Regions from separate parts of the Sporosarcina sp. P20a genome, predicted to be linked through region 2. Evidence: riboswitches for the same ligand, from Rfam matches in the RefSeq annotation. Region 2 holds a riboswitch; the other holds the start of a gene.
The links. A riboswitch is a leader RNA that binds a small molecule or an ion and turns the genes downstream of it on or off. The one in region 2 is predicted to bind S-adenosylmethionine.

Region 1 (15,616 bases), on a different contig from region 2:
TCTTTGTACTTTTGAATGATCTGTTCCTCAATATTTTTAAATTCCATTGTGCAAACCTCCTTGGTCGATTGTTTCTTATAAGTATAAACGATAGGAAGGTTTTCTTGTAAGCAATGGGGCTTTGCTTATTAGATGAATGCATATAAAATTAGCAGCTTAGGGTGAAAAAGAAAAGGTGATCATTACTCCTATACGGAAAAACGAACGACAGCACTACTCTTTACGACACTAATTAGGAAAGCCAGTTAACAAGTTATGCAACTTATATATTGACGGCTCGCCTATAGAATGACGAATAGACGAAAAATTTTGGTTATTTATAAATTTTGTTATAATAGTAGTGTGACTGCTAGTTAATAACAGAAAAGAACGTGTACGTACAATTTTGAAGAAATGGCGGGCACTATAATCAAGGAGGTTTTTGGAATGGCGGAAGATCGCTATCAACGTGGTTTGGAAAAGTTAATGGAACTTACGTTATCGGGTGAAGATAACCCAGCAGGTGAGATGGAAATTGGCGAGAGCTTCAAAGATGTAGCACCGGATTTGACTAAGTATGTAGTGGAATTTGCGTTTGGGGATATCTATTCCCGACCTGGATTGGATAATAAACAAAAGGTTCTTACAACGATTACGGCTCTTGTAGCACAAGGTAAGCCGCAGATTCAGATGCACATCAAAACAGGCCTTGATGTAGGCTTGACGCCCGACGAGATTATCGGTTGCATCATGCACCTGATTCCGTATACTGGATTCCCTAGCGTTCTGAATGCTTTATCTGTTGCACAAACAGTATTTGCAGAACGCGGAGTTTCAATTACGAAAATGGACGAGAAGTGAGTATATTTAATAGGAATGGTATTTTGTGAAGTGGTTTCAACCGGTGATTTGTAAAACGGTTGAAACCACTTTTCTGGTTATTGAAATGGATCATTTATTTTACTGAACCAATATATGTAAGCGGCGTTTTGACAAACCTGTCTTTCTTTACAAAACTTCACTATAATAAAACCGTGATGATCTATAACGAACAGCAAACTAAATGACATACAAGTCTAGAGGAGAGATGTTACATGTTTTCTGAAGAAGAAAAAGATGCGGTCTACAAAGTGATTTACAATAGAAGAGATGTGCGAAGTTTTTTGCCGACGCCCATTCCTGAGGATCAGATACATAATATATTGAAAGCGGCTCATCACGCACCTTCAGTAGGCTTCATGCAACCATGGAATTTCATCATCGTTTCATCTGATGAAACGAAAGAAAAGTTGGCTTGGGCGGCCGATAAAGAAAGGCGTGCGCTAGCGATTCATTATGAGGATGAAGGAGAAAAAGAGACAAAGTTTCTTGGCTTAAAAATACAAGGAATAAAAGAAGCACCTATCACTATTTGCGTGACATGTGATCCTACGCGTGGCGGCTCACATGTGTTAGGACGTAATTCCATCCCTGAAACCGACATGTTATCGACTGCTTGTGCCATCCAAAATATGTGGCTAGCAGCATGTGCGGAAGGTTTAGCGATGGGCTGGGTGAGTTTTTATAAAAAGAATGATGTGCGCGATATTTTGAACATACCACCTCATATAGAACCGATTGCACTTTTATCTATTGGGTACACGGAGAATTATCCGACTGCGCCTATATTGGAAACAGCTAATTGGGAGAAACGGCGAAGTTTAGATGGTTTGATTTTTACCAATCAGTGGAATAATAAATAACGGTTTACAGATGCACTCAGCTCATTAACATTGTATATCATCAACTGTGAAGTAGCTGATGATATACAATGTTTTTTAATTAGATTTACAAGAGTAGTAATTCTACAAAATACCACACATTACTAGCGGAAGAAATATAGTGTCAAATCTACTTTCGACTAGGTATAAGGTCATTATTAATTCATTCAATGTAATCGATTTGAGATAAGTAATTTCATAAAACAACTCCTTTTTGTTATATCCTGTCTACGTTTGTCGTGCTTTATGAATAAATAAAGTAACTCATTTGATATTTGTCTTTTTTTTTTACCTTTTGCCTTCTTCAGAAAGTATATGTATAGTATATAATCGTTCATTAGACGAACAAGTAACCTTATTTTGAAAGGAGAAACATGAGAAAAATATCAAATGTCTTTTACATTACGATCGCATTGATCGTCGTTACGGTTGGATACGGCGTATTTGCATCGGAAAGCTTCGAAACCATTACAATGAATGCAAAGAATTTTGTCGCATCCTCATTTGGATGGTACTACTTGCTGTTGCTTTCATTACTACTATTATTAAGCATTTTCCTCATTTTTAGTCCGTACGGTAAGATTCGACTCGGTAAAGATACCGACCGCCCTGAATTTTCTACCGTTACGTGGATTGCTATGCTATTTTCAGCAGGAATGGGTATTGGATTAGTGTTCTACGGAGCAGCTGAACCTTTATCACATTTCGTCAATCCTGCAACAGAAGATCCAAACACCGATGAAGCCTTTAAGGAAGGATTACGTGAATCATTCCATCACTGGGGACTTCATGTATGGGCGATGTATGGAATAGTCGCTTTATCTCTCGCTTATTTTCAGTTCCGTAAAGATGCACCAGGTTTAATTTCAGCAACATTGAAACCGATTTTTGGCAAGAAGATGGATGGTCCGTGGGGAACATTCGTTGATGTTCTTGCAGTCTTTGCTACCGCATTTGGTGTTGCAACAACTCTCGGTTTCGGTGCTGTTCAAATTAATGCAGGGCTGAATTATTTGTTTGGGATTGAGATCGGGACACTCTCCCAGTTTATCATTATCGCTATAGTTACAGTACTGTTTATCATTTCCGCTTCTTCGGGACTCAGTAAAGGGATCAAGTATTTATCCAATACAAACTTGGTACTTGCTGTGTTACTTCTCGCATTCGTCGTTGTGTTGGGACCGACGTTGTTAATATTGAACATGTTTACTGAATCACTAGGTGGTTACGTAGGAAATCTCGTTCAAATGAGTCTTCGTACGGCACCGCTTAATGAAGGTAATCAGCAATGGCTGTTTGATTGGACGATTTTCTACTGGGCTTGGTGGATTTCATGGGCACCGTTTGTCAGTATGTTTATCGCGCGTGTCTCAAAGGGTCGTACAATCCGAGAATTCATGGTGGGCGTACTTCTTGCACCTACATTGCTTTGTGCATTCTGGTTCTCTACTTTCGGCACGACAGCTGTCGACATGCAGCGTCGAGGAATAGCGGATATCGCAAGTTCTTCGTCTGAGCTGGTGGTCTTTGAAATGTTTAACGAAATGCCATGGTCATTTATTATTTCGATTATCGCCATTCTGTTGATTGCATCGTTCTTCGTGACTAGCGCTGACTCTGCGACGTTTGTGCTCGGTATGCAATCGACGTATGGATCGTTGACACCGCCTACAAGTGTGAAAATGATTTGGGGTATTATCCAATCGTCCATTGCATTAATTCTGTTATCAGTGGGTGGCTTGGCTGCCTTACAAAATACGATCATTATCGCCGCCTTACCATTCTCGTTCGTCATGTTATTGATGGTCATCTCTTTAATGAAAGAGTTGCGCAGAGAGAAACCAATGCGTAGGTAGTAGTGAAATAGTAGTTGAAGCCGTTGCTGTAAATAGCAACGGTTTTTAATTTCCCATACGGTATTAAGCGACTCTATTTGACCAATAAACCAACATCAAATAGAGTCGCTTAATAATAAATTTTAGTGGTAGCTCAAAGAAGTGGAATTCATCTGTGCATTTTTTGTATAATAGTGAGACTGGCATCTGTAAGGGTTGAGTATATGTAATAAAACCGTTTTTGGTACACACAGCTGCAAGTTATGAAGAGAGGATTTGAACGTAACGATGAGTACTAATTTTTGGCGTGATCTACCACGGCCATTTTTCATACTAGCACCGATGGAGGATGTAACGGATGTTGTTTTTCGCCATGTAGTAAGCGAAGCTGCACGTCCGGATGTATTCTTTACGGAATTTACAAATACGGAAAGCTTTTGTCACCCAGAAGGAATCTTCAGCGTGCGCGGACGTTTGGCGTTTACAGAAGACGAACAGCCAATCGTCGCTCACATATGGGGAGACAAGCCTGAACATTTCCGCGAGATGAGTATTGGGATGGCGGAACTTGGTTTCAAAGGATTGGATATTAATATGGGATGCCCTGTGCCGAACGTTGCAACAAAAGGTAAAGGCAGTGGGCTGATTAACCATCCTGAAACCGCCGCGGCAATTATTCAAGCTGCAAAAGCTGGCGGATTACCTGTCAGTGTCAAGACGCGTCTTGGCTACACTGACATTGAAGAGTGGCGCACATGGCTCAGACATGTACTGGAGCAAGATATCGCGAACCTTTCGATCCATCTACGTACTCGTAAGGAAATGAGTAACGGCAATGCACATTGGGAATTGATTCCTGAAATCAAAAAGCTTCGTGATGAAATAGCGCCCGACACATTGCTGACGATCAACGGGGATATTCTTGATCGTCATATGGGTATGGAGCTTGTGGAAAAGTACGGTGTGGATGGGGTTATGATAGGACGTGGAATATTTCATAATCCATTTGCATTTGAAAAAGAGAAGAAAGAGCATGATCATAAAGAGTTGCTGGATCTTTTGCGTCTACACCTGGATCTCTTTGATAAATATTCGACAGAACTTGAACCTCGACTATTTAAACCACTACGTCGTTTCTTCAAGATTTACATTAAAGGGTTCCGTGGAGCAGCCGAACTTCGAAATGAATTGATGAGCACGAATACGACAGATGAAGTGCGTGCACTATTGGACACCGCAGACCTCGATTAATATATTTCAGAAAAGCCTGTAACGAAAATGATTTTAGACATGTGAAAGCCTCCTTGCCATTCCAGAAATACTGGGATGAGTAAGGAGGCTTTTTGCATAATGGATGTTAGGTGCAATTACATGTTCTTATTTAAATAAACCGAGCTTTTCAATACGACGAACCGCTTCTTGCAACCGTTCTTCACTTTCTAACAACCCAACACGAATATATCCTTCTCCATGAACACCAAATCCGTTCCCTGGTGATACTGCGACGTCTGCTTTATCCAGTAATAAATCGGCGAAAGTTTCGCTTGTAAAGCCCTCTGGGACAGGTAGCCAAGCGAAAAATGATCCGGTAGGAGCTGTGACATCCCAACCGATGCGTTCGCACTCCGTTAGCAATACTGTCAGGCGACCTTCATAGAGAGCAACTAACTCTTCAACACATTGTTGTGGTCCCGTCAATGCTTCAATTGCGGCACGTTGAACTGCTGGGAAGATACTAGTGAATAAATGGTCTTGCAATACATTTAAAGCTTCTATTATTTCAGAGTTACCGACTGCAAAACCAACACGCCAGCCTGCCATATTATACATTTTGGAAAGGGACAGCATTTCAATGCCGACTTCTTTTGCCCCTTCTGTTTGTAAGAAACTTATCGGTTTCTTGCCTTCGAAACCAATGCCCCCATATGCAAAATCTTGTAAGACAGCAATCTGATTTTCTTTAGCAAATGCTACAGTTTTTTCATAAAACTCGGGAGTTGCTGTGACGCCTGTAGGATTACTAGGATAGTTTAAGTACATTAATTTAGCATCTTTTTTCTGATCATCGGTTAGTTCATCGTAATCAGGAAGAAATTCATTTTCCTTACGTAACGGCATCGTATCATATCGAATACCAGCTAAACTTACACCTGACAAGTAATCGGGATAACCAGGGTCTGGCAGCAATAATAGATCTCCTTCATTCATAATAGCTAAAGGTAGTTCTACAACACCAATTTTTGTGCCGCCGAGAACCGCAACTTCAGTTTCAGGGTCAATCGTGACATCGTATTCACGCTGATAATATTCAGCGACTGCTTGTTTTAAAGCAAGTGTCCCTCTGAATGGAGAGTAACCGTGTGTCGCTGGATCTTCAACGGCTTCTTGCAACGCTTTAATAATATGAGGAGGTGTTGGCTGATCAGGATTTCCACGCCCTAGATTAATCACATCTCTGCCTTCATCCATAGCCTTTTCTACTTTATTTAATAATATCGTAAAGAAATGCGGAGGGAGATTCTGTAACCGGTTGGACAGTGCCATAGTTTATTCCTTCTTTCTTTGATAGGGTATTTGCGTTAAGTATACATAGATCATACTAGACTTTTCAATAGAAGGTTTATTATTCGATTCCAGACGATTGCAAAAATTGAGTGCAATAAACAAAGTTGATTGAAAAGGTCGGATATTCTGTTGAATTGTCGTTATTCACCTTGACAGTTTTATTAATTCAGATTAGTATATGTTTTACGCATATAGTTTAATATCAATCTCTTATCAAGAGCGACTGAGGGAAAAGGCCCGTTGAAGTCCAGCAACCCCTTGAATGAATCAAGGAAGGTGCCAAATCCTACAGCATGGTTTTCCATCTGAGAGATAAGCTGAGAATATTTCAGTAATTCTTTCATTTAGAAAAATGAAAGAATTTTTTTAATTTAAAGAGAAGTGTTAATGCTATCAATTAATTATTATTATTTACTTGAATGTAGAAAGAAGTGAGAACATGATCCAAATTCAACATTTGTCTAAGGTATATCAGACAAAAGATAGAGTGGTAAAGGGTGTAGATGATGTATCACTAGACATCGAGACTGGAGAAATATTTGGTATTGTCGGTTATTCAGGAGCGGGGAAAAGTTCTCTCATACGCTGTTTGAATTTGTTGGAAAAACCAACGAGCGGTACGATTTTAATTAATGATGTGAATTTAACGAAACTATCAGGAGTTCAACTTCGGCAGGCGCGCTTGAAGATTGGAATGATATTTCAGCACTTTTATTTAATTAGCCAAAAGACGATTTTCGAAAATGTCGCATTTGCTTTACAGGCAGCAAAAATGCCATCAGATAAAATAGAGATTCGTGTAATGGAACTACTGGAAATGGTGGGATTGTCTGAAAAACGCAATGTATATCCAGCGCAGTTGAGCGGAGGACAGAAGCAACGCGTTGGTATTGCGAGAGCCTTAGCCAATAATCCATCCGTTTTGCTTTGTGATGAAGCGACATCCGCACTGGATCCCAACACGACGATGTCTATATTACGATTGTTGAAAAAGATCAATAAAGAATTGAATATTACCATTGTGTTAATTACGCATGAGATGAATGTGGTAAAAGAGATTTGTGATCGCATGGCGATTATGCAGGATGGTAAAGTCATTGAAGAAGGACAAGTGTATGACATCTTTTCTAACCCGGTTCAACCTTTGACAAAGGAGTTTATTAGCAGTGTAGTGTCTTATGACATCCCTAAAGCTGTCATATCTAATTTGGTCGGTACACTGATAAAAATTACATTTAAAGGTGAAGTAGCGATGGAAGGTGTGATTTCCGATACGATGCAGAAGTATAAAGTCAAAGGTAACTTCCTGCATGGGTCGATTGAATATATTCAAGAACGAGCACTTGGGATTTTCTTAATGGAATTACAAGGTGAACATGAAGAAGTAGAGCAAGCGATTGCATACATACTTGAACAAAACGCACAAGTGGAGGTGATCCGACAACATGTTTGATCTAGCCCACATCATGGAACTTATGCCGGATATTATAAAAGCATTTGGTGAAACACTTTATATGATAGGCATCTCCCTTTCGATTGCGCTGATTATTGGGTTGCCGCTTGGTGTTCTATTATTTACAACAGATAAAGGATTATTTTTAGAGAACCGTGCAATTAATTCGGTTGTTGGATTTTTCGTCAACATTATTCGCTCGATTCCATTCATTATTCTACTTGTAGCCCTAATACCTTTGACGAAACTGATTGTTGGAAATACGATTGGACCGGCAGCTGCAAGTGTATCGCTTTCTGTTGCAGCGATTCCTTTCTTTGCGAGGATTGTTGAGACGTCCATGCGTGAAATAGACAAAGGTGTTATAGAAGCAGCCATTTCAACGGGTGCTTCACCATGGATGATTATTTGGAATGTGTTACTACCTGAATCTAAGTCGAGTATTATCCAAGGACTTACACTGACGTTAATCAACTTAGTTGCCTATTCAGCAATGGCTGGATTTGTTGGGGGAGGCGGAATTGGAGATTTGGCCATTCGTTTTGGCTATTACCGATATGATGACAGTATTATGCTAGTTACCGTCGCCATTTTAATAGTGCTAGTGCAGTTGATTCAATTTGGTGGAGATCGTTTTTCAAAAATGATAGATAAAAGATAAAAGGGGAGAGATGGATTTATGAAGAAACTAGTACTGGCATTCATTCTTACTGCGCTGGTTGCGGCATTAGCAGCTTGTGGAGGAGAAAAGTCTACTGAAAAGTCGGATGATGATAAAAACATTCGTTTTGGTGCAACAGCAGGTCCATATAGTGACATGTTAAAAAAAGCCATTCAACCAGCACTTGAGGAAAAAGGATATACTGTTAAAATAACAGAATTCAGCGACTATATTCAGCCGAATATTTCGTTGGACAGTGGAGATATTGATGCGAACTTATTCCAAAACATCACGTACTTGGAAAACTTCGAGAAAGAAAACAATATGGAACTTTCTGAGTTAATTATAGTACCGACAGCGCCATTAGGTATCTATTCAAACAAATATAAGTCTCTTGAGGAAATTGAAGATGGGTCAACTATTACTATTCCAAATGATCCAGTGAACGCAGCGAGAACGTTATATGTATTGGAAGATGCAGGGTTAGTGAAAATGGATGAAGAAATTGACCAATTAACGGCATCTGAAAAAGATATCACAGAGAACCCGAAGAACTTAGTGATTCAGCCAGTTGAAGCAGGGCAATTACCACGTTCAGTTGAGGGATCTGATTTGGCAGCAGTACCTGGTAACTTTGCCATTGCAGCAAATATGGATTTATTAGACGCACTAGCTTTAGAAGATATGCCGGATCAGTTCCGTAATGTGGTAGCTGTGAAAACAGATAATGTAGATAAGCAATTTGCGAAAGATATTATTGAAGTAGTAGAATCTGAGCAATTTTTAGAAATAATCGAATCCGAATTTAAAGGTTTCGGCAAACCAGCTTGGATGGAAAAGTAAGATACAACTATATAGTAGCAAGGTAAAAAATATACCAGACGTGAAGACAATAAAAAGTGTCTTCACGTCTGGTATTTTACTGCAGAATTATTCTGTTTCTACCAATACAATATCATCAATAATAGGTACATCGCGTTTTAACTCTGCAAGCATTTCCTCGTCCACAGAGCCGTCGATTTCACAAATCGTAATAGCGGGACCGTCAATTGCAAACCGTTCATTCGCCATACGAGCAATATTGATTCCTTTTCTCGAGAGAATACCTAAAAGATCGGCAATGACCCCTTTTTGATCGGTATGGCGAATTAATAGTGCTGGACGTTCGCCAGAGAATTTTATCGGATAATCATCGAGTTCCTGTACTTCAATTTTACCTCCACCAAGTGAACTGGCGAGGACTTTTATTGTGTTGGTCAATCCTGTTAACTCCACAAGTACGGTGTTTGGATGATAGCTACCCAGCACACGTTTCGTGAATTCGTATTCTAAACCTGTTTCGTTCGCAAGTTCTTTAGCGTTAGGAATTCTTTCATCGGTAGTATTGTAACCCATGACACCAGCCAGAAGAGCTAAGTCGGTACCATGTCCTTGATAAGTAGTGGCGAAAGAACCCATTAATGAAAACTTCGCACGAATAGGTTTCTCGTTCAATAGCTGATGTGCAACGTTCCCAATTCGAACAGCTCCAGCAGTGTGTGAGCTTGATGGACCAATCATGACTGGGCCGATGATTTCATAAGCGCTTTGATATTTAGCTGGTGCACCACTGCTTTTTGCTTTTTGCTCTTTGTCCTTACCAAATACTTGGGTTTTCAGTTTTTGACCCGTGGGCGTACCAGCAAGTCCACCGATTCCAGTTTCGCGCAGTGACTCTGGCATGTTCTGTCCTACCTCGTGCATGACATGGATTACTTCGTCAGGAGGGATGATACTTACAACCCCTGCCATCGCCATATCTGCGGCAGCTTCAGCTGTGATAGCATGCAGTCCATTTCGAATGATACATGGAATTTCTACCAGACCCGCCACCGGATCACACACAAGACCCAATGAGTTTTTCAGTGCGATACCTATTGCGTGACCGACTTGGTCAGGCGTGCCGCCAGCAAGTTCCACTAATGTACCTGCCGCCATTGCGGTAGCAGAGCCGACTTCCGCTTGGCATCCTCCCGCAGCTCCTGAAATGGAAGCACGATTTGCGATGACTAACCCTAGGGCAGATGCCGTAAACATAGATAAGACAATTTGTTCGCGGGTGTACTTTCCACTATCGAGCGCATGAACGAGAACTGCAGGTAAAATCCCTGCAGATCCCGCAGTAGGCGTTGCGACGATTCGTCCCATATTCGCGTTCACCTCTGATACAGCCAGTGCATTTGCGGCGGTGTGCAGGGTAGAAGGATGAACAAATGAATTTCCCTTTTTAGCATAATCATATAACCGCTGTCCATCGCCGCCCGTTAGTCCGGTGCGTGACATGATAGATGTAGTCGTTCCTTTGCGAACAGCTTCTTCCATTACCGTAAATTGTTCTGACATTTTCTTGATGATAGTATCTCTCTGCATGCTTTTTTGCTTGATTTCAGATTGAATCATTAGCTCATAAATCGGCGTATGATCCTGTTCTGCATGCTCGATCAGTTGGTTTAAACTCGTGAATGCCATTTGTGATTGCTCCTTAAAGAAAGCTGTTCCATACAAAAATACTGGAACCGCTTTCGCTGTATTTGATATAATTACCGATATATTGAAAGCGCTTACCTCTCATTATTTGTTATTTTACGTGAAATGTCAATCAATTGAAAAGATACTGAAGCATCAAATGCCCAGTACCTTGTATACATGTTTAATAGCTTTGAAGATCGGAAAGCACATAATAATAGATTAATTGTAAAGTGTTTTTTAATGATTCTTCATGTGTACGTTCAAACGCATGGGAGGAGTCAATTCCCGGTCCAATCAAGCCATGGATGATGTCGTGTCCTGCCTTAATAGCGGCAGATGCATCAGATCCGTAATGTGGATACATATCGATTTTATACCCGATGTTGTGTTGTTTTGCCAGCTCCACTAGGTGATTACGCAGTCCGTAATGGTACGGGCCACTAGAGTCTTTGGCGCAAATGGATACCGTGTATTCGTCTGTGGTCTGACCGTCACCCATGGCACCCATATCGACTGCTAGATACTCGACGGTTTCTTCAGTAATATTTGAGTTACCACCATAACCAATTTCTTCATTATTCGATATAAGGAAGTGTGTCGTGTAAGGCAATTCAATGTTTTCGACTTGGATATGTTTAATGAGCTGCAACAGCATCGCGACACTTGCTTTGTCATCCAAGTGGCGGGACTTAATATAGCCGCTTTCAGTGACTTCCACGCGTGGCTCCAATGAGATGAAATCTCCTACCTCAATACCAAGTGCACGAATTTCCTCTGCTGTATTCACTTTTGCATCGATGCGAACTTCCATGTTAGCTTGATTGCGTTCTGCTGCACCAGCGTTTTTGTAAACGTGAACAGATGTCTGATGAAGCAAAATCGTTCCCGTAATAGACTCGCCCGAAGCTGTGTGGATCTTACAATATTCGCCTTCAATTGAATTGTAGTGAAAGCCACCGATTAAATCGAGCTTCAGGCGACCGTTGCTTTTCACTTCTTTGACCATCGCTCCCAGTGTATCGACGTGAGCTGTCAACATTCGGTGCTCTTTGTCGTTTTTGCCTGGGAGTGTAGCGATTAACCCACCTTTACGGTTGCGTTTCGTTTTTACATTATATTCTTGTAAGAAGGTTTCTACAAACGAAATCACTTGTTTCGTATATCCTGAAGGGCTTGGAATGGATACAAGTTGTTGAATGAGTTCTGTAGTCTCCTTTGTATCTGGTTGATAAGCCATATATTTAATCTCCTTTTATTGGACGTATATTAGTTTAGTCTATCGCGTTAGATGCATAGTTTCAACGATTTACAACGAACTGAATAAGTCCCATATGATCAATTTATGGTATAATTAATCAATGAAATTATAAATAAGTGAATATACAATATGACGAGCAAGGTAGGGGAGTCTAATATGAATGAAGAAACAAATTCAGCACAAGAAATTATAGAACTTAGAGAACAAATATTAAAGTATGAGAAGATCATAGAGGATTTATCAGCGCCAATTATTCCTTCTATTGTACCGGAAACAATTTTAGTTCCGCTAACTGGCGCTCTTTCAGTAGGACGCTTTATGCATATCCAAGAAAAAATAGTGCAAAGAATATCTGATAACAACATACTGACAGTAGTCTTTGATTTTACCGATATCAGTACCTTGGCAGTAGAAGAAAATATGGGATACGAACTATTGAGTGAAAAAATCAATGAATTAGTCAGTGTATTGCAATTGATGGGCACAGAAACAGTTTTCGTAGGATTTTCACCGGAGTTTGCTCAAAACTTGATTTTATCCAATGTATCGAACTTTAATCAAATTCGGGCATTTACGAATTTCCGTGAAGGTCTTCGCTATTTATTGGATCAAAAGGGAATGGAAATTGTGTATAAAAAATAAAATAATGCCTGTGCAACAGCAGATTTTGTAGTCTACTGTTACACAGGCATTATTTTATTATCACATATTACGTCGAACGACTAATACATCACATGAAGCAGTGAAAACAATTGCCTCAGAGACAGAGCCTAGAAAATAATGTTCAGCATTTTTAAAACCCTGAGCGCCACAGATGATTATGTCGGCTTCTAGTTCATGGGCAAGTTGTTTGGAAATATTTACTTTCGGATCGCCATGTTTGATATGTGTTTCCACATGGTCAATACCTTCTTCTTTGGCAATGGCTTTATAGCTATTGAGCAAATCCTCTATGCGCTGCTGTTCTCGCTCTAGATAGGATGCATCATCTTCATCAATCGAAAAGATATCCATGATGTTGACAATGTGCAAACACGCATTTTCTTCTAGTTTTACCATTTCAATGGATTTATGCAAAGCAAGTTTTGCCTCACTTGAACCATCTACCGCGACTAGAATGTTCATGTATTCATTCATCTGTCAAATCCCCTCCCGAAAATCAGGATAGTTTCACCTAAATTCGATGTAACAACGATATCATGGTAATAATCTGCTTCTTAATCTACCTTAATTATACCATATTTATACATATATTCTGCTGATTCACAGAAAAATCAAAGAGATATATGAAATTTTGTTTTTTCGTTGTATATTTACTTTACACCACATGCAGTATTACAATTTATTAAGTATGATACGTGGAGAAAACGGGTCCTACTACTGGTATAAAATTTTATTGTGAACATACTAACACTTATTAACCAAAGCGTTAGAATAAGTTAGGAGGAATAAAACATGACAAATGTAAATAAGAAGCTGTCAGCAGAGCAACAAGAAAAAATACTCGAAACACTCCAATCCCGTTTCGCTAGTCATATGGATCGCCACACAAATATGGACTGGTCTTCGTTACATGACAAGCTTATAGAGAACGAAGAAAAGCTATGGACCCTCAATGAAATGGAAGTTACGGGAGGTGAGCCTGACGTGGTAGATTATGACGAAACGACAGGCCAATACATCTTTTTTGATTGTTCAGCAGAGAGTCCTGTGGGCCGCCGAAGTGTTTGCTATGATCTAAAGGCTTTGGAATCCAGAAAAAAGAACAAGCCGGAAAATAACGCCTTGGATATGGCTAATGAAATGGGTATTGAATTATTGACAGAAGAACAATACAGATGGCTTCAGCAGTTTGGAGAGTTTGATAGAAAAACATCTAGCTGGGTGCAGACTCCGGAAGATATTAGGAAACGTGGCGGTGCTCTTTTTTGTGATCGTCGATACGATCAAGTATTTTTGTATCACAATGGAGCAGAGTCGTATTATGCTGCAAGGGGATTTCGAGGGTTACTCAGACTGTGAAATACTAGGGTAATATTATTTGTGTAATTTCTATTACCCATTTTCTTTTCTCGTCCATTTCATCTGTGATAAGATGGGAGAAAAGTGTAATTTGATATGGGGATATAGTATGGGGTATAGAGGCAGAGTAGTTGCTGTTTGTGTTGTTATATTGTTCAATATCTTGCGTTATGGCTATTATCATATCTATTTAGGCTATCTGTTTGATAGGAGTTTCTTTGTTTTAACAGGAATATTCTTGCTGGTTGCCTGGACAGGTGGGAGGCAATACGACGTAGCCAGGTTTTACGCAGAGAAAGATCCACTAACCAATGCGTATAATCGACGTGCGATAGATAAAGTATTTAGGAAACGGATTTCCAAATATAGTGGTCAAGGAAAGAAGATCGGCGTAGTATTGATAGATCTTGATGATTTTAAGGAAATAAATGATACATTCGGTCATCAAACAGGTGATGAATTATTACGATATGTTGCAGACCTTATCACGAGCAGTGCGAAAAAAGAGGACTATGTCGTGCGATGGGGTGGCGATGAATTTGTGCATGTCATTCTTGATCTTAAAGAGGATGCACTTTCAGACTATGTTCGGAATTTAAGAAGTAAATTATCCGATCTAGACATGGAATTAGTCAACACTGTCAGTGCTTCAATCGGAATGGCAGTTTATCCGGATGATGGAAAGACTTTTGAGGAGCTTATTCAGAGGGCAGATGCATCCATGTATGAGATGAAAAAAGCGTGAGAAATTTCTAAACCTTGTTAATTCTGCCAAACAGACTTAGCGAGGATTTTTGAAACAAGTAAGTATCCCTATACACCAGACGAATCTAAACTTGATTGAGTGCCGGGCGTATATAGGATAAATAGTAATTACGCTTGAACTTCTTATGTTCTCTCAATGGTCGCTGTAATTTCCACACCCGTCAAAGCCTGCGTCGCTAGACGATCTGCTTCGCTGTTCTTCTTGCGGGAAATTAGTTCATACCGCGGCTGGAATCCTAAAGACTCCATCTTTTCTTCCACTTTATTCGCCCAACTGTAAAGTTCTTCTTCAATAACCGGCCATTCTTCGCTTAAATGATTAATGACGACTCGTGAGTCACCCATAATCTCGATGGGTAAGTGATGCGCTCCTAGAGTTTCAAGTTCTTGCAAGCACAGATGAAGTGCTGCATATTCCGCTTCGTTGTTAGAGAATAAGTGTGTAGCCGTGGCGTTTTTTCGGAGTCTATAGGATTTACCATTTTGATTATAATAGAGTACGCAACCGAGACCAGCCAACTTTGTGTCCCAGTTGAATCCTCCATCGAAATATACCGTGATATTATGTGGTTCTGTCTCGATTCCTTTTAGATAACCTTTTAATTCCTTAACAGTCCAGGAACTATCGAACTGATCTGTGAACGATATTTGCTTTGTACGACCTGTTTTTTCTAAGTCCTCAGCAATTTTTAGCGCTTGTTCTGCAGGTAATTCCTCAGACTTGAAAACGGTTTGTGTTTCTTTTTTTGATTTATAGAGCCATTCAATTATAACATTCAATGTCTTCCCTCCCATATATTCAGTTTATCC
Region 2 (15,616 bases):
GACCTATGAAAAAAGTATCGTCAACATTTTATATTACGTTAGCAGCGGTCGTATTGGCTGTCGGTTATGGTGTAATTGCTCCCGATCACTTTGAGGCTGTCACGCTCGTTATAAGGAACTTCATTTCTGATTCATTCGGCTGGTATTACTTACTGACAGTTTCTATGTTATTCTTCATCTCAGTTTATTTGATATTCAGTCCACTCGGCAGGATTCGATTGGGGAAAGACAGTGATAGACCGCAGTTTTCTATGTTCTCTTGGCTTGCGATGCTATTTTCCGCCGGTATGGGAATTGGACTCGTGTTCTATGGAGCTGCAGAACCTCTTTCACATTATGCAGTAAGTTCAGCTACTGCACCTACTGAAACGAAAGAAGCGTATAAAGAAGCGATGCGTTCAACATTTTTCCATTGGGGCTTCCACGCATGGGCCATATACGGTATGACCGCTTTAGCACTAGCTTACTTCCAGTTCCGCAAAGGTCAGCCTGGATTGATTTCTGCTACACTTCGTCCGATTTTCGGTAATCGTGTAGAAGGTAAACTCGGAACCGTCATTGATGTCTTTGCAGTTTTCGCTACTGTCTTCGGCGTCGCAACATCACTTGGATTTGGAGCAGTCCAGATCAACGCAGGTTTGAATTACTTATTCGGTGTACCGATCGGTTTCTGGTCTCAATTTATTATTATTGGGGTCGTGACTGTATTATTCCTAATATCCGCTTGGAGCGGTCTTGGAAAAGGCATTCGTATTTTATCAAATACAAATATGGTATTAGCTCTTACACTGTTGGTCTTTATCATTGCACTCGGTCCAACTTTGCTGATCTTCAATATGTTCACTGATTCTATCGGTGGATATTTAGAGCACCTCATTCGTATGAGTTTCCGTACAGCACCACTTACACCTGAAAATCGTTCATGGTTGAATGACTGGACACTATTCTACTGGTCTTGGTGGATAGCGTGGTCACCATTTGTCGGCATGTTCATTGCCCGTGTTTCAAAAGGTAGAACAATTCGTGAATTCATGATCGGTGTGCTTGTAGTACCGACTTTATTGAGTGCCATTTGGTTCTCAGCATTTGGTACGACAGCTATTGAAACACAAAAGGCAGGCATTATCGATCTAGCCTCAACTGCAACAGAGTTGACGATTTTTGAGATGTTCAGTGGATTGCCTTGGTCATTCGTCATTTCAGTTGTCGCTATTTTGCTGATTACATCATTCTTCATTACATCAGCGGATTCAGCTACATTTGTACTCGGCATGCAGTCTTCATATGGTTCATTGACTCCACCTAATAACTTAAAAGTTGTCTGGGGTGTCATTCAGTCTTCCATCGCGATTATTCTATTATATGTTGGTGGTTTGGATGCACTTCAAAACGTCATCATCATAGCAGCCTTACCATTCTCCATCATACTGATCATGATGGTCGTCTCGCTATTCAAATCTTTAAAAGAAGAGCGAAAAAAAGTAAAACGAAAATAAAAAATGAACACTGCGCACATGCGTAGTGTTCATTTTTTTATTAGTTCGAGGCTTTTTCGATTGCTTGTTTCAAATCTGCGATAATATCGTCTACTGACTCTAACCCTACAGACAAGCGGATTAACTCCTCGCTAACGCCTGAATTCTTCAAGTCTTCTACGGACAACTGCTGGTGAGTAGTAGAAGCCGGATGAATGATTAATGATTTTGCATCTCCCACGTTCGCTACATGAGACCAGATTTCTACATTGTCGATGACTTGTCTTCCTGCATCGCGTCCACCTTTGATACCGAATACGATTATTGATCCATACCCGTTTTTCAAATGTTTATTGGCCAATTCCGCCGTTGGATGATCTTCTAGACCTGTATAGGTTACCCATTCGACAGCTGGATGTTCTTGCAGGAAGGCCGCAACCTTTTGCGCGTTTTCATTGTGGCGAGGCACGCGTAAATGAAGTGTCTCTAAACCTTGCAACAAGTTGAACGCACTGTCCGGCGACAAGCATGGGCCGAAGTCTCTTAGCAATTGCACGCGCAATTTCGTTGCGAAAGCCGCTGCTGCCGTGTCGATTCCGTAACGTAAGCCATTATACGATTCATCCGGCTCTGTAAAGCCAGGGAATCTACCTTGTGTCCAATCGAATGTCCCTGCATCTACTGCTACACCACCGATAGTCGTACCGTGTCCGCCAATCCATTTCGTTGCTGAGTGGATCACTACGTCTGCACCATACTCGATGGGGTTTGATCCATATGGAGACGGGAATGTGTTGTCTACTAGCAATGGGATTCCATTTTCGTGTGCAATGTTCGCAACAGCTTCCACGTCAAGCACTTGCAAACTCGGGTTACCGATTGTTTCTGCAAACAAAGCTTTCGTTTTATCTGTAATGGCCGCTTCAAAGTTCTTAGGATCCGAAGCATCCACAAACTTTACTTTGATGCCGAAGCGCGGTAATGTTACGGCGAATAAATTGTATGTACCACCGTAAAGATTACTTGCTGCAACAATTTCATCGCCCGCTTCAGCAATATTCATAATAGAGAATGCGATGGCCGCCATTCCCGAAGCCAACGCGACTGCCGCTGTTCCGCCTTCTAGCTGTGCGACACGTTCTTCGAAAACTGCTACTGTCGGGTTCGTAATTCTTGTATAAATATTACCTGCTTCTTTTAAGCCAAATAGGTTTTGTGCGTGTTCCGTGTCTCTGAATACATAAGAAGTCGTACGATGAATCGGTAAAGCCCGTGAGCCTGTTTCCGGATCCGGTTTTTGCCCTCCGTGTAATAGTATCGTTTCTGGCTGTAAATTCGTCATAACCATTCCCCTTTTTCATGTATTGATGGAACACCGAAACTCCCCGAATATCTTTTCTCTGGGACTAGACAAGGAAAACGTAGGCGTGTGATTCGCTCTTTTTATATAGAAAAAGCCCATCTTCCATAATAAGAAGAGGGCTCTGCTTTCGCTCATTCCCCCTTATCTTCCAAACTACCGAAAGTTTGTAGGAAGTAGCACCTTTGCTTCCGCCGGTTGCCGGGCATCACAGGGCCTAATCCCTCCGCCGCTCTTGATAAGAGTGTGTCTATTCGTTTTCCATCGTTGAAAAATAGTATACGGCTATTCCTAGTCTATTGCAAGGATTTAATAGAATGTTTAGAAATTAGCATTACTTTCAATATGATGAATTGACAGTAAGAGTGAAGAAAGCACCGTAGTGAGTTTAATGAAGTTTCTTACTTGCGACTCCATTTGAAAAATCGCCAGAGACATGTTCAGTGAACGATGTACTGGCGATTGTGCTTATTTAGAATATGTCCCACCATATTTTCACGGCGGAGGCTATGATTAGCGCGGCTAAAATGCTTTGTAATACTTTAGTATTTACTTTGCGGCTAACTTTTACACCGATCGGAGCTGCGATGATGCTTGCGGCGATCATGACGAGAGCTGGTCCATAGGGTACTTGCCCTGTTAAGAGCTTGCCTGATGCTGAGCCCACTGATGACAATAACGTAATCGCGAGTGATGTAGCGATCGTAACGCGTGTAGGAATTTTTAGTATCACGAGCATAATCGGTACCAAAATGAATGCACCACCAGCTCCGACAATCCCAGCTGCCAAGCCGACGATAAAGGCTGCACTAGAAGCAACGAAGCGATTGAATGTAATCTCATCAACCGGCTGATCGTCGAGACCTTTTTTCGGAATAAACATCATAATTGCCGCCATAACAGCTAGAAAACCATAGACGACGTTGACAGTAGCTTCTGTTAGCATACTAGAACCGGCACCGCCGATCACACTACCGACTAATACACTGATTCCCATGTAGAGAACGAGTGGTTTCAAGATCAGATTACTCTTTCTATACGCTAAAACTCCTGAAAGTGATGCAAAGAACACTTCAACTGCAGTAATCCCAGAAACTTCATGTGGTGTAAATGCAGCAAAACCCAGTAGCGCAGGAATAAATAGCAACATTGGATATTTAACAATTGCGCCGCCAATTCCCATCATACCGGAAAGGAACGAGCCGACGAATCCAATGAGGAAGATCGTGATAATAAATGGAATGGTCATGATGTTCTCCCTTCTTCCTGATGAAAGAGGGAGACAGCAATTCCCTCTATCCGTAGTTTACCCTTTTTGGATCCAGAATTTAAAGACATCGGACTCTTGTTGCTGATCTTTGATTTCATGATTGCCTGAAGCTGCCCATGCAGTAAGATCGGATACTGATCCTTTGTCTGTCGTATGAATTTCAAGAATATCTCCTACTTGCAAATCCTTCATTGCTTTCTTTGCACGTACGATCGGCATTGGACATGCCAGGCCTTTTGCGTCTAAAAATGTTGTTGTACTCATATATATCTTCTCCTTTTAATATGTTTTTTATTTTTTGTTTTGTTTTCACTATAAATTAAACTACATACTTACCGAACTGCACAGCGATTTGGTCCAATCTCCATCTCGCGTTGCGTTTCTTCATCAGGCTCAATTTTCCCCATATTCATCTGACGAATTTCTTGATACGCATTAGGCTGCGGAGGCAAGTTACCCGTGACTAATTCTCTAAACTCTTTTTCATCCTGAATATTCAAGCCATGATTTTTTTCATACAATACGCTAAGCTTCTCCGCCACGCTACCATCTTCATTCAACTCATCTATAATCATGAAGTGTGCAGGTAAGACTATTAAGTCCTCAGATAATTTTTTATAGCGACTATACAAAGACTCACGTAAATCACCTACCCAATCTTCCGCTAAACCAGCTAAATCTGGACGTCCGATCGAATCAATGAACAGAATATCGCCTGTCATCAAATAGCTGTCATCGACGATAAATGAAGTCGAACCAATTGTGTGTCCTGGCGAATAAAGTGCTTGAATATCAATTTTGGTTTCACCTATCTGAATGAATGTATCACCTTCTAACGCTGCATATTCAAATACTGCCTCTTCTGCATCTTTCGGAGGCAGCCAATACGTTGCACCCGTGGCTTTTGCAATCTGACGACCACCCGAAATATGATCAGCGTGCAAGTGCGTATCAAGTACGTTTGTGATCTTGATACCGCGCTGCGTAGCAAAATCCAAGTACACATCCGTCATACGTGTTGCATCAATGATTGCCGCTTCCCCACCAGACAAGACCATGTAGGAAAGACATCCTTTACCAAGACGGACGAATTGATAGAGCTCGCCACCCGATTTCAAATCGGCAATTTTCACTGGCTCAAGATACTCGCTCCAAGCTTTCATTCCACCTGAAAGGTAACCTACTGGGAAGCCTGCTTCTTCCAGGATTTCCGCCACCATGATGGACGAACCTTCTTTTGCACAAACAACTAGGATTTCTTCATCTTTTGGCAATTGATCTTCAATTTCTTCAATGCCATCCAATAAATCAAAGTACGGTACATTCAAATGGCGCACTTGCTCGCCTTCGATTTTCCAATCTTCAAATGCACCTTCATTTCGCACATCCAAAATGAATAATGATTCCTTCGCAATGACGCGTTTTGCTACTTCACTTGATTGTATCGTTCTCATTTATTCATACCTCCCGTTGAATTTTCCGTCTCGCTATTCCACTCCGACATACCAGGAATTACATTCGTGACACGCTCAAATCCATTTGCGACTAGTTTTCGACACGCCATGTCACTACGATTACCAGTTCGACATACTACAAAGATCTCGCTGTCCTTACTCAAATACGGCATGCGTTCATCCAACTGGCCTAGAGGAACAGATAGGGCTCCAGGTATATGAGCGAATGCATATTCTGCTACTTCACGAACATCTAGTAACACAGCGTCAGGATTTTGAAGCCGGTCCATCAACTGACTATTGTCGACTGTAACTGGATACTCTTTTTGTGACTGATCTTCCTGACCTGCTTTTCGTACGAAGTGGCTCCATACATCGGCTTCTTTCACATTACCGACGTATTGATGCCCCACACTTTCCGCCCATGCCTGTAAATCTGCAGTAGTACCTGCATCTGTCGACTGGACTTCGAGCACTTGACCATCTTCCATCTCTTTCATCATCTTTCTCGTCTTCACAATCGGCATCGGACAAGCAAGGCCTTTTGCATCTAACACGTTATCTGACTGAATCATTGTATTCCTCCTATACACCCTGGGGTATCTATTTTCACAAAAAAATTAAATAAACAAGTTCACTTGACCATCTTGCGCTTCTCCTAAGTAAGCGGCTACACCGCCATACTCGACTTCTTGTAGAAGTTCTCCTTCATTAAGTCCTAGCAAATCCATTGTCATCGTACAGGCAATCAATCTCACGTCCTGCTCTATTGCCATATCGATCAGTTGTGGTAATGTCATCGCGTTATGCTTTTTCATTACTTGCTTGATCATCTTAGGACCCATTCCTGCAAAGTTCATTTGGGATAACCCCATTTTGTCTGCTCCACGTGGCATCATTTTCCCAAATGCCTTTTCAATGAAGCTTTTATTACTTTTAATCGGTTCGTCTTTCCGCAATGCGTTCAGTCCCCAGAATGTATGAAAAATCGTTACTTCATGATCATACGCCGCTGCGCCGTTCGCAATAATATAAGCCGCCATCGCCTTATCATAATCTCCACTAAATAATACAATCGTTGTTTTCTTTTGCTCCGTCATGTTCTCGTCCCCTTCTATTTGAAAATTACTTTGTTAAATACCCATAGGGGTATATTATATGTTATAAAAAAAAGAGTCAAGTGATGTTGCTCATCGACTCTTTACTAGAAGATCTACCGCTTCATTAATGATGGATTCATGCGTACGATCATCTGCCTCGTCCAGATTTTCCATGCAAGCGATCAAATTCGAGCTCACGACTACTCCAATTGTACGATCAATAGCAGAACGACTGGCTGATAATTGCGTGATCACTTCTTTACAGTCCTTGCCCTCTTCCATCATACGCAAGACACCTTTGATTTGACCCTCGAGACGCTTTAACCGATTTTTGACTTTATCATCGTATTCCATATCGCTCAACCTCCTTACTGTTAGCTTTATATTATACCCCCTGAGGTATAATGTCAACCGATTGATTTTTATATCGTCAGTACGATTCTATCTTTGACAATAGGACCAGTCAACTTCCAGAATTGTTTCCTTGCAAAACTTGCTCATTCGACATAATTCTAGTATGATGAATAATTTCCCGAAATGTGTTATACTAGTTCTAGTAAGCTATTGTACGCACTTTCCGTCTGATTTTAATGACAAATTACGACAGACTAAATTCCATACTACTGAAGGAGTTGATTCGATTGGCATTCCCACGAAAAGATCGTCCAGTTTCTGATTTTGTAGCATCACGGTATGTAGACGAAGTCATATCTTTCAACCGTAATGAACATGAAGTTTCCGGAACTATACACAAGATTCTCGAAAACTCCGTCATTGTGAAGATTTCTGAAGAAGACGCAGAAAATATTGGAGCAGCTTCCAACATGACTGTCGTTGCACACAAAAATTACACAGTTCAATAATTGTACGTTCGATGCCTTGCAGATTAATGCAAGGCTATTTTTTCACATAAAAACCAGTAACGGCCGCAGGTCATTCACTATAGAAACGTGTATTGGAGATGATTGATTTGATTAATCATACAAATATAGATTTAACGCAAACAACCTCACTAAAAGGGACTTTACGTATTGGCGCTTCGCCAGTAATTTCGCAAGCTATTTTACCCGACGTACTCACTCGGCTACACGCGAAGTATCCAGACATGCGACTCGAACTAACGACTGCCCCTTCTTCTGACATTGTGCGATTACTTAAAAGTCATAAGGTCGACGTTGGTTGCAGTGAACTAGACAACCTACCGTCGTCTGAAGCATTTATGCAAGACGAACTAGTACTTCTTTCTTCTGCTATACACCCACTTGCACGTAAGAGAAGCTCGTCCATCCTAGATTTGCAAAATACACATTGGATTTTACCTGATACGGAAAGTCCTAGTCGTCTATTAATTGATCAATCGCTTAAACAGTATGGAGTACAAGTACAGCCTACTATTATGAGCTCGCCGGAAAGTATCAAACAAGCCGTTCTTAGTGGTCTAGGCATCGCTATTATGTCGCGCCACAGTTGCAAACAAGAGCTCGCAAAAGGCGATCTAACCGTACTCGATTATAAAGTTGCGCCAATCAAACGTGCTTTTTATACAGGAACCCGCTCTAAGACCAATGAAGTACAAGCATTCCTCAGCGAACTCAAAGCCTATTGCCGTCTATGGCAAGTCAACTAGCCCTCTTCTAAGCTCTCGTTTGCTACGCCAGTTCACGAGGAATATTCCCAAACTGATGAGCATGCCTCCTAAAATCAATGACATGGATAACTTCTCATCCAACAGAATCCATCCTGACAATGTCCCGAAGAATGGTGCCAAAAATAGAAACGCACTCGTTCTCTCGGGATTTCCTGTCTGCAATAAATAAAACCAAATAGAAAACTGTATAATCGATGCGGCAATTGCAAGCCACCCTAATATCGCCAAAGACAATGGATTCGCTATGAAAAACGGTTCTTCAATTGCATAACTCGCCATAAATAGGATCAATCCGCCAAATAGCATTTGATATGCAGTCATCACCCATGTATCAAAACGATGGCCATGTACTTTGACGAGCAACGTCGCACAAGCCCACGCTACTGCAGATAAAAATCCTAACACCGTACCAATCTTCAAGTCTAAATGACCGCCCATTGTAATGAATACCCCAAACAAACCACAAATAACGCCAACCCATTGTTGCCAGCCGTAATGAATTTTCAATACAAGCGTCCCGATGACAACGACAAGCAACGGGTTCGTAAACGTTAAAATAGATGTTTCGCCTGACGTGATCGTACGAAGCGCCATAAATATACATCCCATGACCGCAGCTGTCTGCAATGAACCAATCAGCACAAGCCACTTCCACTCTCCAAACGTTTTCGGATGTGGCTTTTTTAATATCTTTACCACCACTGCCATGATAACGCCTGCAATCGAAAACCGCATTGCCACTAGCAATAACGGTGAAGAGTATTCCAATCCAATTTTCCCAATAGCGAATGACGAGCCCATTAAAGCGGTCGTAACGACAACTAAAATGCCGAATGAAAATTTATTCATCCAGTTCGCCTCCCTCTTTCGACTCCACAGAGAGGTCACGCCGCATTTGCATACTATCGATCAACACTTCAATAGCTGGTGGCATATAACGCTTTTCCAAATAAGTTAGATACACAGTTCGGGTCAACGTCTTTGAATCCGTTGTTTTAATGACAATGGTTGGGTCAGGCCCGTGCGCAAAATACTTTTGTGGAATAATCGAAATCCCAATATTCTCCCGCACAAGTTCTACAATTGTTTCAAAACGCTCTACTTCGTAACATATATTCATTCGCACTCCTTCCTCGGCAAACGCAGCAAAAATATCCTGTCTCGTTTGCAACCCAACACTCGTGACAATGAATGCCTCATCTTCTAAGTCGGCTAGCGTAATGGAATTCTTGCCCGCCAGACGATGTTCAGGATGCATGACAACTGCTAATTGCTCTTGATACAAAGGTATCGAGACAATATCCGAAGCTGCTATAAATTGATTGGTTAAACAGACATGGACAGCGTACTGACGGAGCGCTCGCTCAACATCCCCACGGCCTAATACTTCTATTAACTTCACATGCATCGATGGAAACTCCTGACGATATGCAAGTAATATAGAAGGAAGCCAATTCTTCACGGATTCAATCATACCGATCTGCACACTTCCACTGCCTGTCCACTTCACTTCTTTAATCTCTTGTTGTAAAATATCTGCCTCATGAAGAATTTGCAATGCACGCTCATAAATTACGCTACCCGATTCCGTTAGTTGGACACGTTTCGTCGTTCGTTCGAGTAACTGAAATCCGACTTCTACCTCCAAGTTCTTGATCGCTTTGCTGAGCGAAGGCTGCGAAAGATGAAGTTTTTTAGCTGCTTCAGAAAAGCTGGATTGCTGCACCACCATGACAAAATACTGCAATTGCTTGAATTCCATTCATCTCACCTCCACTTATAGCCTGCATGCATGAATATATGAAAAACATGTATTAGAATTAATAAGTACAAACCAGTATAGTAAGAATATCACGTTGGAAAGGGTGAAGTATATTGTTAATTCCATCAAATGAAAAATACTGGTCAGGTCGTACTGATAGCGAGACTGACAGAGCTGCATTCCGAATGCATCAAATCATCCAATTTTCCGAATTAAAAGAAAGCGCTACCAATAAAACTTGTACCCTCATCGGATTTTCTTCAGAAGAAGGTGTACGTCGAAATAATGGCAGACTCGGTGCTGCAGAAGGACCGAATGCCTTACGTAACGAACTAGCGAAACTACCTTGGCGTTTGCCTGCTGACCGTCAGATAGTTGATGTAGGTACTGTTGTATGTAAGCATGGTCAGCTAGAGCAAGCCCAAGCTGAATTAGGCACAGTCGTTCAAAAGAGCCTTCTCTATCATACGAAGCCCGTTATTTTAGGTGGCGGACATGAAACCGCTTACGGTCATTATACAGGAGTTCGAGATTTCCTTGGCCCTGATGCAAAACTTGGTGTCATAAATATTGATGCCCACTTTGATTTGCGTGGCTACGATGAACAACCTTCTTCAGGCACGATGTTCAAGCAGATGCTCGACGCTGATGCGCATGTTGACTACCTCGTGCTAGGTATCCAAGAATTTGGCAACACGGACGCATTATTCGCAGAAGCCGATGCAAAAGGCGTGACATATGTCACAGAACAAGAAATTTCGACAAGTCCTTTAGACGATACATTACAAAAAATACAGTTATTCATTGATAAACAGGACGCTATTTTGTTAACATTGTGCTCGGATGTCCTGAATTCTGCGTATGCTCCAGGTGTAAGTGCGCCGTCTCCCTTCGGATTGGATCCGTTGATTGTACGCTCTTTCATTCAGACTGTTGCATCACATAAGAAAACCCTTTCATTCGACATTTCGGAAATAAATCCGTCACTTGATCATCATAATCAAACGGTTAAGCTGGGGGCCTATCTTACAAATGAAGCAATCTTTGCATTGCTGGGAGGTCGAATCATATGACAATTGAGCTAAATCAAATCTCTACGCTGTTTTTAGCGTTAGCTCTTCTAACACTGGGTACGATGTTAGTCCGTAAAGTCGGCTTTCTCCAGAAATTCTGTATCCCTGCCCCTGTTGTCGGCGGTTTACTATTTGCGCTTTTAGCGACTATTTTGAAGTACTTCAATTTACTGAGTTTTACATTGGATACATCACTGCAAAATTTATTTATGTTGACGTTTTTCACAACAGTCGGTCTTGGCGCTAGTTTTCGTCTAATCCGTCTTGGCGGAAAACTATTGATGATCTACTGGGTAGCTTGTGGCTTCTTAGCACTGGTCCAAAACGTCATCGGTGTCTCCATGTCCTACCTATTTGGTTTGCACCCGTTGATCGGTATGATGGCTGGTGCTGTCTCGATGGAAGGCGGACACGGTGGTGCTACTGCTTACGGAGAAACATTAGAAAGTCTTGGGATTGATTCTGCACTATCCGTTGGTATTGCAGCAGCAACTTTCGGACTCGTAGCAGGCGGTCTAATCGGTGGTCCAATCGTCAAATACTTGATCAATAAATATGATTTAAAATCTACGGAAGTGGTGCATGAAGAAGCATATTCCGTGGAATCATTAGAAAAACCAATCAACACGGATAACTTCCTAACACAGACGTTATTGATTACACTTTGTATCGCAGGCGGTACATTTATCGGCGAGCTGTTCTCTAGCGCTACTGGTTTTGTCATGCCAGGTTACGTAGGAGCGATGTTCGTTGCAGTGATCGTACGAAACATTGTGGATCGCGTGAAAGAAGATGCGGTTCATATGACAAGCATCAATTTGATCGGCGACGTATCACTCGGTATTTTCTTATCGATGGCGTTAATGAGCATCAAGCTGTGGGAAGTTGCAGATTTGGCACTTCCATTGTTGTTGATCGTCTTTGTACAAGTGATCTTCGTCGTGTTGTTTGCAATCTTCGTCCTGTTCCGCTTGCTTGGTAAGGATTACGACGCGGCCGTTATGATTGCTGGTTTCGCAGGCCATAGTCTGGGTGCGACGCCAAACGCAATGGCGAACATGGCAGCCGTCACAGGACGCTACGGCCCATCACGCAAAGCTTTCTTGATCGTCCCTATCGTAGGCGCCTTCCTCATAGACGTCGTCTCGATGCCGATCATCATTACTACGATAAATATATTTGCTTGAGTGTAAATGATAGCAAAATCTAAATCTAACGTTTTATACACTTAAGATATAACTTGTGAGTGCGAAGGGATTGAAGCTCCAGCTGGGGACGCTTTCCGGAGGGCGTGGCTTGAGCCTCCTCGTCGCAAAGTGCGCTCCTGCGGGGTCTCAAGGCGCACGCTGATCCTCCCGGAGTCGCCCCAGCTTCCGCTTCAATCCTACCTAACGAGTGGGGGTACTTATATCGCTCATTGTAGGTAGTGTGTGAATTATTGTTGTGTTTCAACTTATTTAAGTTCAAGGACTGATCAAGTTCTAGATCAAAACTAATTACAAGGCTAGTTTTAATGCACAACAATAAGTGTCAACCACTTGCTATGCAAGGGATTGGTGCGTAGGAGGGGCGACTCCTAGAGGATCAGCTCGACAGATGAGACAACCAAAGGGAGTTCGCGACCTGGTTGGCTCATCGCGAGCCCTCAGGAAAGCGTCCCCTCCGTAGCGCCAATCCCAACCCCAACACCAATTAACCTTACACCATTTCCAAGAACCGACGCTCTCGGTTCTTTTTTTATTCGATTTAAGCGAAATATTCACACACCTCTGTTAAAATGAAAACAGTAATTCGTATCTAGAGAGGAGTCTGCTACATGAAAGAAGAACTGATTGAACGACTTATCCGCTACGCTAAAATCGATACACAATCCGATGCTGCTTCGGACACGACACCGTCCACCGAAAAACAATGGGATCTGCTGCGTGTGCTCGAAAAGGAAATGGCTGACATCGGTCTCGAAGAAATCTCGGTGGACGAAAACGGCTACCTATTCGGCACACTACCGGCTAACACTGACAAACAACTGCCAACAGTGGGCTTCCTAGCGCACGTCGACACCGCGACTGACTACACAGGTACAAACGTCAACCCTCAGCGCATCGACAACTATGACGGTAAAGATATTTCATTGAATGAAACAACCCTCATGAGCGTACAAGCATTTCCTGAGCTTAACAACTACGTCGGCCACACGTTGATTACGACGGATGGAACGACTTTATTAGGTGCTGACGATAAAGCCGGTATCGCCGAAATTATGACAGCTATGCATTATTTAGTTGAACATCCCGAAATCAAACACGGCAAAGTGCGTGTCGGCTTCACACCTGACGAAGAAATCGGACGTGGCCCTCATAAATTTGACGTAGAACGATTCGGTGCAGATTTCGCTTATACAATGGATGGTGGACCGCTTGGAGAACTTCAGTATGAAAGCTTCAATGCTGCGGGTGCAGAAATAACGTTTACCGGAACGAATGTGCATCCAGGAACGGCAAAAGATAAAATGGTCAACTCCCTATTGATCGCGACAGAGTTCCATCAAGCCATGCCGGAACATGATATCCCGCAGGAAACAGAGAACTATGAAGGCTTCATTCATTTGATGGAAGCGAATGGTTCTGTGGAAAAAACTACGTATCAATATATTATTCGTGACTTTGACAAGAATTCTTTTGAAGCTCGCAAACAACTCTTCCAAGATACCGCTACACGTCTTCAAGAGAAGTACGGTGAACATGCGGTGGAGCTGACAGTAACGGATCAGTACTTCAATATGGGCGAGAAGATTACGCCTGTCATGGAAATCGTCGATGTAATGGCAGATGTCTATCGTAGTCTCGATATCAAACCGAAAATCGCGCCAATTCGCGGTGGCACGGATGGTTCACAACTTTCCTATATGGGAATGCCAACGCCAAACATCTTCACAGGCGGTGAAAATTACCACGGTAAATACGAATTTATCTCAGCAGACAATATGGTGAAAGCTACACAAGTCATTATTGAAGCGCTGAAACTTCAGGAACAGCGAGGTTAAGTGTATGAGGGCTATTGGAATTGGCATATTATCCGCCCTCTTTTTTGCGGTTACTTTTGTGCTAAATCGATCGATGGAACTGGATGGCGGCAGCTGGATGTGGAGTGCATCATTGCGTTACTTCTTCATGGTACCCTTCCTAGTGGTCATCGTAGCCATGCGCGGCGGCTTGACTGGCGTAAAACGAGAAATGATTGCGGCACCTTGGCCCTTTTTCATCTGGAGTTTCGTAGCGTTCGTTCTGTTTTACGGTCCGTTGACATTTTCAGCTGGCTATAGTCCAGGATGGCTCGTTGCCGGTACATGGCAGATGACCATCGTCGCTGGCGTGTTGCTAGCCCCCTTCTTCACGTTCCAAGCCAAGACGGAAACTGGTGAAACACACACGATCCGTCACCGCATTCCTGCGGCATCATTGGTCATTTCGCTAGTCATCTTAGTCGGTGTTGTGCTGATCCAGATTCCACATGCAGGAAGCGTATCGACGAAAACGATTCTTCTGGGTACCTTGCCGCTTGTCATAGCTGCGTTCTCCTACCCGCTAGGCAATCGGAAAATGATGAATCTAGTCGGTGGACGGCTCGATATGTTCCAGCGTGTACTCGCGATGACACTGATGACGATACCTATTTGGTTGCTGCTAGCGGTTTATGCAGCGGTAACTGTCGGCCTGCCTTCTCTAAGTCAGGTCGTGCAGTCATTAATTGTCTCAGTCAGTTCAGGCGTAATCGCCACTTCACTATTCTTCATGGCGACGGATATGGTGCAACATGATCAAGGGAAATTGGCAGCTGTCGAAGCTACACAGTCCGTCGAATTAATTTTCGCCATGCTTGGTGAGATGCTATTGCTTAGCTTGCCATTACCAGGCGCACTTTCATTAGTCGGCGTGCTAGTAATTATCGGTGGCATGTCGTTGCATAGTTATCAAACTTCATTGGCCGCAAAGAAAGTGTAGAAAAGGGTTGTCCGACAAGTCTGTTACTGACTTGTCGGACAACCCTTTTTCAAACTTCACGTTCTTTTATTTGTGGTGGAATGCGTTTTTTCAATAGTTGTGGTCTTACTTCTGATAATAAAATCGCAATAAAGATAATGAGTGCACCTAGGAACATGCGGAACGTCAATAATTCATAGGCAAGGGCTACAGAGAAAATCATGCCCCAGACTGATTCTGTTGATAATATAATGGCTGCTTTCGTTTCCGATAAGTGTTTCTGCCCAACTGTTTGCATTAAGAATGCCAGAGTCGTAGAAAATACAGCTAAGTACAGCACCGAACTTATACCCTGTGGTTCCATGGAAAATGACATCTCGTCCATTCCGATGACGGTCACGCAACTAATCACGGCGGCGACAACCATTTGCAATAGCGTCAGCAAAATAGCATCTTCCGTTCGGACAAATCGTGCCGTGTAGAAAATATGAAAT

Region 1: another riboswitch for S-adenosylmethionine. It lies ahead of CSV72_RS06500 (methionine ABC transporter ATP-binding protein); the one in region 2 lies ahead of CSV72_RS05885 (O-acetylhomoserine aminocarboxypropyltransferase/cysteine synthase family protein).

What each region holds. Positions count from the first base shown of each region.
Region 1 is NZ_PDYT01000004.1:30,013-45,628, forward strand. It holds gene CSV72_RS06470 (hypothetical protein) at 1-47, opposite strand, end outside; gene CSV72_RS06475 (carboxymuconolactone decarboxylase family protein) at 427-840, shown strand; gene bluB (5,6-dimethylbenzimidazole synthase) at 1,074-1,721, shown strand; gene CSV72_RS06485 (glycine betaine uptake BCCT transporter) at 2,114-3,595, shown strand; gene CSV72_RS06490 (tRNA dihydrouridine synthase) at 3,863-4,825, shown strand; gene CSV72_RS06495 (pyridoxal phosphate-dependent aminotransferase) at 4,952-6,118, opposite strand; SAM riboswitch class I at 6,347-6,458, shown strand; gene CSV72_RS06500 (methionine ABC transporter ATP-binding protein) at 6,579-7,592, shown strand; gene CSV72_RS06505 (methionine ABC transporter permease) at 7,585-8,253, shown strand; gene CSV72_RS06510 (MetQ/NlpA family ABC transporter substrate-binding protein) at 8,272-9,096, shown strand; gene sdaAA (L-serine ammonia-lyase, iron-sulfur-dependent, subunit alpha) at 9,184-10,761, opposite strand; gene CSV72_RS06520 (M42 family metallopeptidase) at 10,943-11,998, opposite strand; gene CSV72_RS06525 (STAS domain-containing protein) at 12,176-12,661, shown strand; gene CSV72_RS06530 (universal stress protein) at 12,722-13,156, opposite strand; gene CSV72_RS06535 (DUF4256 domain-containing protein) at 13,475-14,041, shown strand; gene CSV72_RS06540 (GGDEF domain-containing protein) at 14,151-14,786, shown strand; gene CSV72_RS06545 (reverse transcriptase-like protein) at 14,930-15,586, opposite strand.
Region 2 is NZ_PDYT01000003.1:63,154-78,769, forward strand. It holds gene CSV72_RS05880 (glycine betaine uptake BCCT transporter) at 6-1,496, shown strand; gene CSV72_RS05885 (O-acetylhomoserine aminocarboxypropyltransferase/cysteine synthase family protein) at 1,537-2,817, opposite strand; SAM riboswitch class I at 2,977-3,080, opposite strand; gene CSV72_RS05890 (sulfite exporter TauE/SafE family protein) at 3,308-4,084, opposite strand; gene CSV72_RS05895 (sulfurtransferase TusA family protein) at 4,142-4,369, opposite strand; gene CSV72_RS05900 (MBL fold metallo-hydrolase) at 4,438-5,559, opposite strand; gene CSV72_RS05905 (sulfurtransferase TusA family protein) at 5,556-6,134, opposite strand; gene CSV72_RS05910 (DsrE/DsrF/DrsH-like family protein) at 6,180-6,659, opposite strand; gene CSV72_RS05915 (metal-sensitive transcriptional regulator) at 6,750-7,013, opposite strand; gene CSV72_RS05920 (DUF2187 family protein) at 7,301-7,522, shown strand; gene CSV72_RS05925 (substrate-binding domain-containing protein) at 7,630-8,286, shown strand; gene CSV72_RS05930 (DMT family transporter) at 8,269-9,156, opposite strand; gene CSV72_RS05935 (LysR family transcriptional regulator) at 9,149-10,069, opposite strand; gene hutG (formimidoylglutamase) at 10,183-11,142, shown strand; gene gltS (sodium/glutamate symporter) at 11,139-12,329, shown strand; gene pepT (peptidase T) at 12,959-14,185, shown strand; gene CSV72_RS05955 (DMT family transporter) at 14,190-15,143, shown strand; gene CSV72_RS05960 (DMT family transporter) at 15,193-15,616, opposite strand, start outside.